4 regions of the Ureibacillus endophyticus genome follow, and region 2 is predicted to be linked to each of the others. Evidence: riboswitches for the same ligand, from Rfam matches in the RefSeq annotation. Region 2 holds a riboswitch; each other region holds the start of a gene.

Region 1 (3,746 bases), 490 kb from region 2:
ATAAAGTTCGCTATTTTATTCGCCCAAATTTGGTGAGGACTCGTTAAAAATAAAAGAATCCCAATAGCTAAACCTAAAACAAACGTAGCTCCTGTAGAGATGACTGTCATGTACAATGTGTCATATGTAGCTTCCCACAATTTGTCCCATCGTACATTCGGAAAGAATCCACTAAGCATGATCAATCACCTCCGTTTGTACTTCTTGCTGATCTAATAGCTCTAATGCTTGTTTCACTTTGGTAGGGTCTCCATCTATTTGAACTATTAATGTTCCATATGGGCCACCTGTCGTTTGTGAAATGTTTCCGTGAACAATATTTACTTCTACGCCAAACTCTTTAATGAGCTGTGAAATAATCGGCTGTTCAGTTTTATTTCCTATAAACGTTAATTTTACAATCTTCCCTGTAGGATAGTTTGCTAAAATTTGTTCAATTGATTCTTTCGATTCCTTTGTTCCAGAAACTTGCATTACGAAGTTCTTCGTTATTTCTGCTTGTGGGTTTTGGAACACTCGTAGAACGTCTCCTTGTTCAACTACTTGTCCAGCTTCCATTACTGCAACACGGTTACAAATTTTCCGAATTACGTGCATTTCGTGGGTAATGAGAACAATGGTTAAACCTAAACGTTTATTAATATCAAGCAATAGTTCTAAAATGGAATCAGTCGTTTCAGGATCTAGTGCACTTGTTGCTTCGTCACAAAGTAATACTTCAGGATTGTTCGCTAATGCGCGGGCAATGCCTACACGTTGCTTTTGACCACCAGATAACTGAGAAGGATAGGCATTTTCTCTTCCTGAAAGACCAACTAGATCAATCAGTTCCTTCACACGTTTACTTCGCTCAGTTTTTGATACACCTGCAATTTCTAGCGGGAATGCAATATTCTCCGCGACTGTACGAGACCAAAGTAAGTTAAAATGTTGGAATATCATACTAATTTTTTGGCGAGCATTTCGCAGTTCGTTTCCTGATATAGAGGAAATTTGCTTACCATTGACTGTAACTGTTCCGTTCGATGGTTTCTCAAGGCCATTAAGTAAGCGAATCATTGTACTTTTTCCAGCGCCACTATATCCGATAATTCCGAAAATTTCACCTTTATTAATTGATAAATTTACATTTTTGACAGCAGTGATCTCACCATTTTTTGATTTGTATATTTTCGAGATGTCTTTTAATTCGATCATAAAAATTCTCCTTTATTTCGCTGCCATAGACAATATGTAATTAGGTAATTATTACTAATAAAACCCCATCTACAAGATAAGTAGAAGGGGTTTCGCAATTTATTTAATATTTATACGAACCGTTCTCTCATCTTCCAAAGTATCCACTTCGCGTGACTTGGCACCTTTTCACTTTTGTGATGGTTGCCGGGCTTCATAGGGCACTTCCCTCCGCCGCTCTTTATAAGAGGTACGATATTCAATTAATGTAATACTTCTTGAGTAACTTTATCATGATAGATTTATAAAGTCAACTAGATTTTCAACTTTTCATATAGAAATGGTACGGATTGGAAAGCGTAAATTTTTTCAACAAGTTTTCCATCGCGGTGTATAAGCAAACAAGGGACACTTTCTATTTTATAATCCATTGCAAGTTGCTCCATAAAGTTAATATTCGCTTTACCAATTGGAGTGTTAGGCAATACTTCTTCAACAACCGATAACATCTTTGAAGCGACTGCACATGTCCCACACATAGGAGTGTACAAATAAAAGGCTACAATTTCGTTTTCAGTTAGTTTTTGTTCCCATTGTTGTATCGTCCATTCATCCATAAAATCAACTCAATTTCTAAATAATTTGTGACAAAATAAAATTGCGACTTTTGCTCATAGTATGGGAAAAGTCGCAAATTAATATTTCCTTTATTTTTAAGAAGATAGATATTGTTTATGAACAGAAAAACTCGCCTCATTTAACAACTGTGCCAATACTTTTTTCGGAGCATTCGCAACCTCGATATATGTTCTTGGAATGAAAAGATGAACAGCTTCAGAATAAATTCTTTTTGTAAGCTTTCTCAACTTTTCTCCTGATTTATCTGCATCAAACAAAGTATAAAATCTACATTCTTCAAAAGGTTCAAGTAAATCTAATAGCGCATCTTCACTAATTGTCCCATTCGTACATATAATTTGTACGTGTTCTGCAAAAATTGGCTCAATGTTTAATTTATCCGATCGACCCTCAACAATTATACACTTTTCAACAATCATTTGCTCACCCCACGATTTGTAAGTAAACTTGCTAAAAATGTGTGAAAAATATGCAAAGCATATCCAAAAAAGAAGGTGGTTATATTAGTATATTTTGTTGTAAAAAAAAACGCCAGTGCTAATCTGGCGTTTTTAATATATTATATTCTTATTCAGCTTCAATTAATTCCTCATATTGCTCAGCTGTTAGTAAACTTTCTACTTCAGAGATATCTGTTGGTTCAACAACAATCATCCAAGCTTTTTCATATGGAGATTCATTTACAAATTCTGGGCTATCTTCTAGGTCAGCGTTAACTTCTACTACTTTACCAGAAATTGGCGCATATAGTTCAGAAACTGTTTTTACAGATTCTACACTACCGAATGGTTCGTTTGTTTGGATTTCGTCACCAACTTGTGGTAACTCAACAAATACGATGTCACCTAATTCAGATTGTGCGAAATGTGTAATTCCAACGCGTACTTTTCCATCTTCTACTTTTACCCACTCATGTTCTTCTGAGTAACGTAATTCTTTTGGTGTGCTCACAAAAACCCCTCCAAAACATATGTAATATGATTATAAGTTTGACATATTTCTACAGTAAAAACAAGTTAATAACTATTTTTATTTCCACGTATTTGTGAAATCTTCTTCTTTAAAGCCAAGTGTTATTTTTCCCCCATCTGTAACGATTGGGCGTTTAATTAACATACCATCAGAAGCCAAAAGTTCTAACTGTTCATCCTCTGTCATCGTACTTAATTTGTCCTTTAACCCTAATGTTTTATACTTCATACCAGAAGTATTGAAAAATTTCTTTAATGGAAGACCACTTAATTCCCAAAACGATTTTAACTGTTCTTTTGTAGGTGTTTGTTCCACAATATGAATGTTTTCGTATTCAATTTGATGTTCATCTAACCATTTTGCTGCCTTTTTACAAGTTGTACAACGAGGGTACTGGAATAATTGAATTGTCATGAAGAGTGCTCCTTAAAAGTTAATATTTAAACTTATTTTAACAAATATTTCACTCTTCTGATAATAAAAAGAAGGAGGCATTTTTATTAAACACCTCCTCCCCTATTATTTAAACAACATATTTTTCAGCTTCAATTAGCTTTTGTGCAGCCTCACGTTTTTTCAAGATTAAATTATAAGGGTTATGACGTGTTAGTTTGCGAAGTGCTGATAGTGTCATTCTACCTGCATCGCCTTCAACAGAAGCAATAATTGTTTCTTTTGCTTCTTTTTCAATTTCTGCAAAGGCTTCTTGACAGAAAATCTCTGTGTATAGAATTTTTTGTTTCGATTTTTCTACACCGTCACGTTCAATCGCTTTTGCTGTACGAAGCACTGCCGATTCCATTGCGTATAATTGGTTTGCGATATTCGCAATGTTTACAAGTACTTCTTGCTCTGCTTCTAATTTTGTACCAAATCTTTGTGCTGCAACACCAGCTGCTAAAATGCCGATTTTCTTCGCATTTTTCACTAGATATTTCTCTTGTGCTAATGGCTCATCG
Region 2 (3,746 bases):
TGACTTAATATTGTAAAACACCTAGCAGTTACTTTTGTTGAAAAACGTTTATACTATAGTTACGGAGATTGAATCGTGTAGGGAGTTGTAATGATGAAAACTGTAGTGGTTATCGGTGGCGGTATTACTGGATTATGTACTATGTATTATTTGAAGCGACAAGCAAAAGAAAATGACATGGCGATTCGCTTAATATTAGCTGAGAAAAACCCTTATCTTGGAGGGAAAATGCATACCGTTTACGAGCAAGGGTTTATTATGGAGACGGGTGCAGATTCTATGGTGGCACGCCATCCAAGTGTGCTTAAACTGGTGAAAGAGCTTGATTTTGAATCAGAACTTGTTTATAACGAGACAGGGATATCGTACATACATACGAATAATGAACTCCATGCCATTCCTGCAGGATCGACTTTTGGAATTCCGATGAGTGTGGAGTCATTAAATTCAAGTACATTAATTTCTGAAGAAGGTAAAAAAAGAGTTTTACAGGACTTTGAATTGCCAAATACAAAGTTTACTAAGGAAAATTCAATTGGCGAATTTTTAGAGTATTTTTTAGGTAAAGAAATTGTTGAAAAGCAAATTGCCCCTGTATTAGCAGGCGTATATTCAGGAGATTTATATCAATTATCTTTAGCTTCTACCTTACCGTACTTAGTAGATTATAAAAATGAATATGGCAGCATTATTAAAGGGTTCGAAGTAAATAGAGAACAATTTGATAAAGCAGCGAATAAAAAATTTGTTTCCTTTAAAAAAGGTCTATCATCTTTAATTAATCGACTAGAAGAGATGCTACCAGAAGTAGAATTTTATAAAAATACTGCAACTACAGAAGTAACGAAAAATAGTAACGGATATAACGTAACTTTTGACAATGGCGAATCGATTCAAACGGATGTTGTTGTATTGGCCGTGCCAAATAACGTTGTTCGTAACCTATTAAAAGACAAACAGCTAGAATCTGATTTAGAGAAATTTACAAATGGGTCTGCAATCACGATGTATTTAGGATTTGATATACCGGATGCCGTGCTACCAGCAGATGGAACAGGGTTTATCGTTTCACATAACAGTGATTTAGTTTGTAATGCTTCTACTTGGACAAGTCGCAAATGGAAACATACTTCGGAAAATGGAAATTTATTAGTACGCTTATTCTATAAAAGTAATAATCCTAAATACGAAGAACTTGTGGCAATGACAGATGAAGAATTAACGAAGGTTGCTCTTGAAGATATACGGCTAAGTTTGAACATCGAAGAAAAACCTGTTGTTGTAAATATTGAAAAGTGGATTAACGCAATGCCGAAATATGATTTAGCCCATAATGAAACATTGCAGGTAGTATTAGACAAATTAGATTCTCAATATCCGAACCTCTTTGTTGCAGGTTGTTCTTATTTTGGTGTAGGTATAGGTGCTTGTATTGAAAATGGTAAAAATACTGCAGAAAAAGCGATAAAAGCATTGAAATAATAGATTATTTCGTATATTCGTTTAATTCTATTGACTAAAGTGGAATTTAAAGATATGATTCAATTTAATATACAATTTCATATCACTTATCAAGAGAAGTCGAGGGACTGGCCCGATGAAGCTTCAGCAACCAACGTAACGTAAGGTGCTAAATCCAGCAGGCGTTATGCCGAAAGATAAGGAGGAACTATTAAGATAATCGAGCCTTCTTTCTAACGAAGAAGGCTTTTTATTGTTATAGAAATGACAGAAAATTTTTGAAAGTATGTTTTTTTGGGAGATGAAAAAATGGGTCTACTTGAAGCATTAAAATCCAAAGTGTTAACGGCAGATGGTGCGATGGGAACTTTACTATATTCTTATGGACTTGAACATTGCCATGAGGAGATGAACCTCGTAAAGCCTGAACTGATAGAAAAAATTCATAGTGAATATATTTTAGCTGGTGCAGATGTTATTCAAACAAATACATATGGTGCAAACGCGATAAAGTTAGCGCGGTATGGACTTGAATCCAAAGTTGTTGAAATCAATGAAGCAGCTGCTAAATTAGCGAAAAAGGCTGCATCAAGTGGTAATCAATTTGTTATTGGATCCATTGGTGGAATTCGTGGTGTACGAAAAAGTGAAGTAACACTAGATGAAATTTTAGATGCGATTCGTGTACAAGCAGAAACATTAATTCGTGCAGATTTAGATGGACTGTTACTTGAAACATACTTTGATTTTGAAGAACTAACTGAAACATTAAAAATGTTACGCAATATGACGGATCTACCAATTATTGCTCAAGTATCGATGCATGAACCGGGTGTCTTACAAAATGGCTTGAAATTAAACGATGCTTTACAACAGCTTGAAAGCCTAGGTGCTGATGTTGTTGGTGTGAACTGTCGATTAGGCCCTCATCATACAATCCAAGCATTAGAGGGGGTAGAACTACCTCAGAATGCCTTTTTATCGGCTTATCCGAATGCATCCCTTCTAGATATCGAAGAAGGCCGTGTTATTTACGAATCGGAAATTGATTATTTTGCACGTGCTGCTGTTCAGTTACGTAACCAAGGTGTTCGTTTAATAGGTGGATGTTGCGGAACGACACCAAAACATATTGAAGCGGTTAAAAAGCAATTAGCACAATTAAAACCATTGACAGAAAAACGAACAGTACAACAACCGGAAATATATATCCAAGATGCAGAGCCTACTAGAGTGGAACCTTTACACGAAAAAGTTAAACGTGAGCGTTCTGTCATTGTTGAATTAGATACACCAAGACATTTAGAAATTGATTCATTTGTCGAGGGTGCCAAAGCCCTTTATAACGAAGGTGCAGACATTATTATGATGGCGGACAATTCCCTTGCGTCTCCACGTATTAGTAACGTTGCGATGGGTTCAATTTTAAAATTACAACATGGTATTCGTGTAATGCCTCATTTAACATGTCGTGACCGCAACCTAATTGGTCTGCAATCCCACTTAATGGGACTAAGTGCTTTAGGAATGAACGATATTTTAGCTATTACAGGAGATCCAACAAAAATAGGTGACTTCCCAGGTGCTACTAGTGTTTATGATGTGTCTTCCATGGAACTCATTTCATTAATTAAACAATTAAATGAAGGAATTTCCTTCTCAGGGAAAGCACTTCGTAAAAAGGCGAATTTCTCGGTAGCAGCTGCCTTTAATCCAAATGTACGTGTATTAGATCGTGCTGTAAGTCGTCTTGAGAAAAAAATCGAACATGGTGCGGATTATTTCATCTCCCAACCAGTTTATTCTGCAGAAAAAATTGTAGAGATTTACGAAGCAACGAAACATTTAGAAGCTCCAATTTATATTGGAATTATGACGTTAACATCTTTCCGAAGCGCTGAATTTTTACATCATGAAGTACCAGGAATTAAATTATCCGATGAAGTACTAGCAAGAATGAAAGCGTGCGAAGGGGATAAAGAGCGCGAAGCACAAGAAGGCGTAGCGATTGCAAAAGAATTACTAGATACAGCAACAAAATACTTTAACGGTATATATTTAATTACACCGTTTTTACGTTACGATTTAACACTACAATTAATGCAATATATCAAACAACTTGATGAGCAGAACGAAGGAGTAGAAGCAAATGCATAACCATCCAATCGAGGAACAGTTAAAAAATAGAATATTAATTATCGATGGGGCAATGGGAACAATGCTTCAACGAGAAAATTTAACTGCTGAAGATTTTGGTGGGGAAGAACTTGAAGGATGTAATGAAA
Region 3 (3,746 bases), 600 kb from region 2:
CAGTTAATAATAAAATAGGCAAAGTTAATTTATTCTCTTGTTCTGTTGTTATATTTTTCATTAATTGTTGAACGTCCTTATACCATCCTCCTGTAACTTTAGAATGATATGGAACATCATCAATCATTTCCGTATACCCATCTAAATTTCGAGTTAACATTTTCTTGTCAAACTCTAATGAGATTTTTTTATTTGGTGCAAGGGTACCAATACCACTTGTTAAAGCGTTGGTAATTAAATTTGATGTTTTTCGTAAATGAAGCCATGGAGAGGATAAAATAAGCCCTGCACACTCTACTGTTTTTTTCTTTAAAAATTCAATTGCAAGTAAACCTCCGAAACCATGACCTATTACAAATACCGGAAGCTCATAGGAAAGAGCATTTTGCATTAACAGTTTGATGTAGGTGATGTACTCGTTAATCGCTTCGTCATGCACTCTTAAAAATTTTGATTCTTCACCATGACCGGGTAAATCCCCCATCACAATGTGATACCCATCAGTGCGTAATTTTTCAATTAACCAGGCATACCAACGATGATGTTCAAAAGCACTATGTATTATGACCACAACTGCTTTAGCATGTTCATCTGTTTCCCATTTCCACATAACTTCGCCTCCAACCCAAATAGCATACTTTTGGGCATACATACCTTTTATATTTTCTTTATTATTTTATTTTGTTACGATAAGCATATATATCATACTTAGAAACGAGGAGATTTACGATGATTTACCCTTTTAAAGATAAAAATCCTAAAATAGACCCATCTGTATTTATAGCTGATTATGTCACAATTACCGGCGATGTGACAATCGGTGAAGAAACATCTATCTGGTTTAATTCTGTCATCCGTGGTGATGTTGCACCAACGTACATAGGTAAACGTGTTAGTATTCAAGATTTGAGTTGTCTTCATCAAAGTCCAAATAATCCATTAATTATTGAAGATGAAGTGACTGTTGGACATCAAGTAACATTACATAGTTGCGTAATAAGAAAACGCGCATTAATTGGGATGGGTTCCATCATTCTAGACGGTGCAGAAATTGGTGAAGGAGCTTTTATTGGGGCTGGTAGTTTAGTTCCCCCAGGTAAAAAGATTCCACCGAATTCTTTAGCAATGGGAAGACCTGCAAAAGTTGTACGCGAAATCACGCCAGAAGATCGTGAAGATATGGACCGCATTATTCGTGAATATGTTGAAAAAGGTCAATATTATAAATCGCTTCAAAAGTAAACATATTATATAGTAAGAATGTAAAAGCAGGTGAAAAAACTCACCTGCTTTTTAACATATTATAATCCAGCTTTTTCTTTTAATTTCTCAGCAATATCTGTATTTTCCCAAGGAACATCTAAATCTGTACGACCGAAATGACCGTAAGCAGCTGTTTGCTTGTAAATTGGGCGACGTAAATCAAGCATTTTAATAATGCCTGCAGGACGTAAATCAAATAATTCACTTACCCATTCTACTAATTGACTCTCAGCTACTTTTCCAGTTCCAAATGTATCGATTGAAATTGACACTGGACGTGCTACACCAATCGCATATGCTAATTGCACTTCTGCTCGATCAGCAAGACCAGCAGCTACAATATTTTTCGCAACATAACGTGCAGCATAGGCTGCAGAACGGTCAACTTTTGTTGGATCTTTTCCTGAGAATGCACCGCCGCCATGACGTGCATAACCACCGTAAGTATCAACAATAATTTTACGACCAGTTAATCCAGCATCACCTTTTGGTCCACCGATTACAAATCGGCCAGTTGGATTAATGAAATATTTTGTATTATCGTCAATTAATTCACTCGGAACAACTTCACGAATTACTTTCTCTTTTAAATCTTCTTGAATTTGTTCTAATGTTACATCTTCATTGTGTTGAGTGGATATAACTATTGTATCGATGCGAACTGGATGATTGTTTTCATCGTATTCAACTGTCACTTGTGTTTTTCCATCGGGACGTAAATATGGAATTTCCTTAGATTTACGTACTTCGGCTAGTTTACGGGATAATTTATGAGCCAAACTAATTGGTAGTGGCATTAGTTCAGGTGTTTCGTTACATGCAAATCCAAACATTAAGCCTTGGTCACCTGCACCAATTGCTTCAATATCTTCATCGCTCATATATCCTTCACGTGCTTCAAGCGCTTGGTCAACACCTTGAGCAATATCTGGGGATTGTTCACCGATTGCAGTTAGTACTGATAAATTTTCAGCATCAAAGCCATATTTACCGCGAGTGTAACCAATTTTGGCTACTGTATCTCGAACAACTGATTGAATATCCACATAAGTAGAAGTTGTAATTTCACCTGCTACAAGTACTAAACCAGTTGAAACAGTTGTTTCACATGCTACACGTGCATTTGGATCTTCTGTTAAAATTGCATCTAATATTGCATCGGAAATTTGGTCACATATTTTATCCGGATGCCCTTCTGTTACACTTTCTGATGTAAACAGTCGACGGTTTGTCATTTGGTTTCCTCCTAAAATCTATACGAGATTAGTTCTCGATTTGATACGGTACTCATTACCCATGTTAAGTCCGCACATGAAGGTTGGACTCCAAGCCGTTACTGCTTATTAACACGAGGATATCGAAAGGCGAATAATAATTGTTACATTATTTTCATTTTGTACTCTTTTCAAAAAAAAATTCCTTTTACTCACATAAAACCCATGAGTAAAAGGAATTGTAAATACAGTACCTTTCACTCTTATCGTTCAAGGGATTTTCCCTTGCATCAGGTTGGCACCATCGCATTTATTATATATAATAAATGCAGGTTGCCGGGCTTCATAGGGCCTTGACCCTCCACCAGCTCGGGATAAGAGTATCCGTTCAAATCAACATATTACGGAAATCGACATCCAATGTCAATTTATAAATGTTGATTTCTTTAAAAGTTTAAAAATTAAAAAATAATTTATGAATAGTATAGATTATTTAATTCAATGTGTTATACTATTTTTGAAATTAAACAAACATCCCATGCAGTGGGAATTCTGAAAAAAGGATGGTATTTAATCGATGAATTCAGTAGAAATTGCGAATGAACTGAAGGAATTATTAAACGGCGAGAATATTAAAGTTCAACTATCAGTACCACAATTAGTGGAAAAAGCTACATCACGTGGAGAAGCAGCTCTAACTGTTGACGGTGCAATCGTTGCTGAAACAGGTAAATATACAGGACGTTCTCCGAAAGATAAATATTTCGTAGAAGAAGAGAGCACAAAAGACAAAATCGATTGGGGCAGTGTAAACCGCGCGATTTCTGCTGAAGTGTTCGATAACCTATATCTTAAAGTTGTAAATTACTTAAAAGAAAAAGATGAGCTTTATGTATTCAAAGGATTTGCTGGCGCTGATAAGGATTCACAACTTTCAATTCAAGTAGTGAACGAATATGCTTGGCACAATCTTTTCTGTCATCAATTATTCATCCGTCCAACAGAAGAAGAACTTGCTTCTCATGTTGCAGAATTTACTATTGTTGCAGCACCAACATTTAAAGCAGACCCAGCTGTAGATGGTACAGCTTCTGAAACATTTATTATTGTATCATTAGAAAAGAAAATAATCCTAATCGGTGGTACTGAATATGCTGGTGAGATGAAAAAATCTATCTTCACTATCATGAACTATTTACTACCTGAACGCAATATTTTCTCAATGCACTGTTCAGCAAACGTTGGCGAAGCTGGCGATGTTGCACTATT
Region 4 (3,746 bases), 1.5 Mb from region 2:
CATGAAGGAGACTCGTTGAAATGTGGTCTTCCTGATTCTGATGCAGCACGTGACCATAAATTAGAAAGTAACCTAATCAAACGAAGTGACCATCTATTATGGATTGATTTACCGAATGAGCCTAACTATTTTGAAGAGCGGATGAAGGAAGGCTCAAGTTTATTAAATCAAGAAGAGCTAAAAACAATCCGCGCCATGTTAGTGGATCTAAATCACTCTACAGAAGTTGCCAAAAAACAAGGGCTAATTCCGGAAGATGAACGTAAATCAGTGGGGGTTATTAGTTTCTATGCGGAGCAGGTAAAACGCATTAATCGAATGATTGAGCACGAACTACATTTACCGCATTTACACATCCGTACAGGTTCTGTCGATAAATTCCAAGGTATGGAAATGGATGTTATTTTAGTGAGTATGGTTCGTAACAACGACAATAAAAACGGGGAAATCGGCTTTGCTAAAGACTACCGTCGCCTCAATGTTGCCTTATCGCGTGCGCGGGAGCTGCTAGTTCTGGTAGGTAGTGTTGATATGTTTACAAAACGACCGAAGAAAGAGCAAACACGCAACATGTATAGTAACTTACTATCTGTTGTCAAATCTCAAGACGGCTACCGCAATGTTAAGGAACTAACTTCTTAGTTTTGAAAGGACGAAATGATGGAACTCCAAGCACTCCAACAAAAACTATCCGAACAATTTCATAAAACAAACATTTTGGAAACGGCTATTTGGTGTGTTCCCGTTCATACGGTTAACATTGCATACAAACCAATTGTCCGAACAAAAATGGATATTTTGATGAAAATGCTTTTAATTTCATTGCAAAAAGCAAAGTTCAAAAAAGCCGAACAGTTAAGTGAAATATTATTGGTAGAAGAATTATTTATTCAAGATTTATTGTCCAAGATGCACAAAACTGGATTAATAACAAAGGAAGATCATTTTCAATTAACGGAAAAAGGGTTAAAACAATTGACTAGTGGTGTGTTTGAAGAAGACCAAGAAATTACATCAAAAGAAACGTTGTATAGCCCAACGCATCAAACTTTCCTACAAGGTGAAATTGAAGCAGTTCTCGACTTTGAGGATTTTCCGGAAGATATGTACCGATATCACGTACAAGTGGAGGAGCTTCAAGTTGATAACGATAAGCTCGTAGAAGAATTGCGATTTCTTCAAATGGATGAAGATGAGGAAGAAGAATCAAACTTGGTTATCACTTCTATTGAATCTTTTGAAGATATTCAAGTTAATGATGTGCCATGTATCGAATTTATTCTTTTTGATGAAGAGAAAGAGCAATTCACATCCCGCGTTTGGAATACTCTAACAAATAATTGGGATCCGACTTTGCAACATCAAATTGAAGATAAAGAAAAATCTGCCTGGAAAGAGAGATTCCTATCAAAAAAGTAAAATAGAATATTGCAAATATTTCATCATCATGTTAGTATTACATTAATTTCATCTATCTTATCAAGAGAAGCAGAGGGAAATGGCCCAATGAAGCTTCAGCAACCTCTAACATCGGTTAGAAAGGTGCTAATTCCAGCAAGACAATATTGTCTTGGGAGATAAGAGTGCGGCATATAAATTATTCCCTCTCATTCTCATGCTGGAATGAGGGGTTTTTATTTTGAGATGAAAAGAATTGGGGGAACGTTTAATGCCTATTAATATACCGAAAAATTTACCGGCAGGCGAAAAATTAAGACAAGAGAAAATTTTCGTCATGGAAGAAGACCGTGCCAAAACACAACAAATCCGACCATTAAATATTTTAGTGTTAAATTTAATGCCAGAAAAAGAGAAAACTGAACTTCAACTTTTACGATTATTAGGTAATACACCACTACAAACGAATGTAACGTTTTTAAACACTGCAACTTACGCATCTAAAAACGTGTCAAAGTCGCATTTAGACACTTTTTATAATACATTTGATGAAATTAAACACCGTCGTTTTGATGGAATGATTATTACTGGTGCACCTGTCGAACGAATGGAGTTTGAAGCAGTTAACTACTGGGAAGAAGTAACAACGATTATGGATTGGGCAAAAGTGAATGTTACCTCGTGTATGTATATCTGTTGGGGTGCTCAAGCGGCACTTTATCATCATTTTAATATTGGTAAATTTGAATTGCCGAAAAAATGTTCGGGCATCTACTCACATGTGATTACAGATTTAACTGTGGACTTAGTGCGCGGATTTAGCGATGAATATGTAGCTCCACACTCACGTCACACGTCTGTATCCCTTGATGAAGTACGCGAACATCCAGATTTACGCTTACTAAGCTATTCAGAAGAAGCGGGTCCGTTTATTATTCAATCAAAGGATACTAAACATATTATGATTACAGGTCACCTAGAATATGACGCAACAACATTGGCTGATGAATACGAACGAGATGTGGCGAAAGGTGAACCAGTAGACATGCCGGTGAACTACTTCCCGAATAATGACCCAAGCCAAACGCCGAAAAATACATGGCGCGCGCATTCGCACTTACTGTTCTACAATTGGTTAAACTATTACGTATACCAAGAAACACCATATGAATGGCATTTCGTAGACGACAGCATCGAATTCCATATTTAATGGTACCCTTTAAATTCTGAATTTTTATAAAATTCTAAGCTAGGCATTTGTGAGCTGCTCAGATGCTTAGCTTTTTAAAATTGAAAAATTCGTCCAGTAGGCGGATGGATTCGTCTGCATAAAGTGCGGATTCGTCCAGATAGAATAAGATTTCGTCCACATAACGTGCAGATTTGTCCAGATAGAATAAGATTTCATCCACATAATGTGCAGACTCGTCCAGATAGAACGAGTTTTCGTCCACTTAACAATTAAGTTCCTTATCAATTGAAGTAGCATGGAATTCACAGTATATACAAAAAACGCTTGGAGAGTTAATCTTCCAAGCGTTTTACTTTTTATAAAATAAACATCGCAACTATCGTCGTGACAACTAGACCAATGACGACCGGGATGAAGTTTCGACGTGCTAACTCAAATGGACTGACATTACAAATCGCTGCAGCTGGAATTAATGCCCAAGGAACTAATGTACCTCCACCAACCCAGATTGCCGCTATTTGCCCAAGTGCCGTTAGTGTAGCAGTACCTTCACCAAGCGCTGTTCCGAATAAATTCGCAATGGAACCGGCTAATGTAATCCCAGAGAAGCCTGAGCCGTCTAAACCAGTAATCGCACCAACACTCGTTAATGTAACCGCTGCAATTTCAGCTGTTAACGGTACAATTGCTGCTAAAGCAATACCTAAGTCGTTTACAATTCCTTGTGAAGCAGCTGGTAAATATTCACCAATAATTTTCGTGAAACCAGAATCCCCTAAATAGAAAAATGCTGCAATTGGAATAACTGGACCAAACACTTTAAATCCAAATTGGAATCCTTCTATTAAATAGCTCGTTGTTTTCTCAAGGCCGTCATTTTTATGTGCAAAGACTGCTAATAATAGTAGGATAAAGACTGTAGTTCCTCCGACAAGTGCTGTTGCATCGCCGCCTGTTAAATCAAACATAGACATCGCCACAACGTCAATAATAAAGGCAACTGGAATTAAGATCGCAAAAAACTTACGTTGTCCTAATGTGAGTAAATTTTCATTAACGTCTTCAACAACTTTTTCACCAAAAGTACCGACCATTTCCATTTTTCCACGTTTCATGTCACGGCGTAAGAATATGAATGCCACAATTGTTGTTACAA

The links. A riboswitch is a leader RNA that binds a small molecule or an ion and turns the genes downstream of it on or off. The one in region 2 is predicted to bind S-adenosylmethionine.
Region 1: linked by a shared signal. The riboswitch ahead of NKR20_RS13565 (methionine ABC transporter ATP-binding protein) and the one ahead of NKR20_RS15980 (bifunctional homocysteine S-methyltransferase/methylenetetrahydrofolate reductase) in region 2 are both predicted to bind S-adenosylmethionine.
Region 3: linked by a shared signal. The riboswitch ahead of metK (methionine adenosyltransferase) and the one ahead of NKR20_RS15980 (bifunctional homocysteine S-methyltransferase/methylenetetrahydrofolate reductase) in region 2 are both predicted to bind S-adenosylmethionine.
Region 4: linked by a shared signal. The riboswitch ahead of metA (homoserine O-acetyltransferase MetA) and the one ahead of NKR20_RS15980 (bifunctional homocysteine S-methyltransferase/methylenetetrahydrofolate reductase) in region 2 are both predicted to bind S-adenosylmethionine.

Annotation. Positions count from the first base shown of each region.
Region 1 is NZ_JAMYWW010000001.1:2,740,517-2,744,262, forward strand. Features, by position in the region: gene NKR20_RS13560 (methionine ABC transporter permease) at 1-179, opposite strand, end outside; gene NKR20_RS13565 (methionine ABC transporter ATP-binding protein) at 172-1,197, opposite strand; SAM riboswitch class I at 1,322-1,426, opposite strand; gene NKR20_RS13570 (thioredoxin family protein) at 1,491-1,793, opposite strand; gene NKR20_RS13575 (toprim domain-containing protein) at 1,890-2,234, opposite strand; gene gcvH (glycine cleavage system protein GcvH) at 2,383-2,766, opposite strand; gene NKR20_RS13585 (arsenate reductase family protein) at 2,845-3,201, opposite strand; gene NKR20_RS13590 (acyl-CoA dehydrogenase family protein) at 3,311-3,746, opposite strand, start outside.
Region 2 is NZ_JAMYWW010000001.1:3,233,036-3,236,781, reverse strand. Features, by position in the region: gene hemG (protoporphyrinogen oxidase) at 94-1,482, shown strand; SAM riboswitch class I at 1,566-1,665, shown strand; gene NKR20_RS15980 (bifunctional homocysteine S-methyltransferase/methylenetetrahydrofolate reductase) at 1,771-3,618, shown strand; gene metH (methionine synthase) at 3,611-3,746, shown strand, end outside.
Region 3 is NZ_JAMYWW010000001.1:2,635,821-2,639,566, forward strand. Features, by position in the region: gene NKR20_RS12865 (alpha/beta hydrolase) at 1-610, opposite strand, end outside; gene NKR20_RS12870 (gamma carbonic anhydrase) at 730-1,242, shown strand; gene metK (methionine adenosyltransferase) at 1,302-2,498, opposite strand; SAM riboswitch class I at 2,738-2,858, opposite strand; gene pckA (phosphoenolpyruvate carboxykinase (ATP)) at 3,055-3,746, shown strand, end outside.
Region 4 is NZ_JAMYWW010000001.1:1,780,792-1,784,537, reverse strand. Features, by position in the region: gene NKR20_RS08640 (AAA domain-containing protein) at 1-642, shown strand, start outside; gene NKR20_RS08635 (hypothetical protein) at 661-1,419, shown strand; SAM riboswitch class I at 1,474-1,584, shown strand; gene metA (homoserine O-acetyltransferase MetA) at 1,670-2,608, shown strand; gene NKR20_RS08625 (hypothetical protein) at 2,947-3,746, opposite strand, start outside.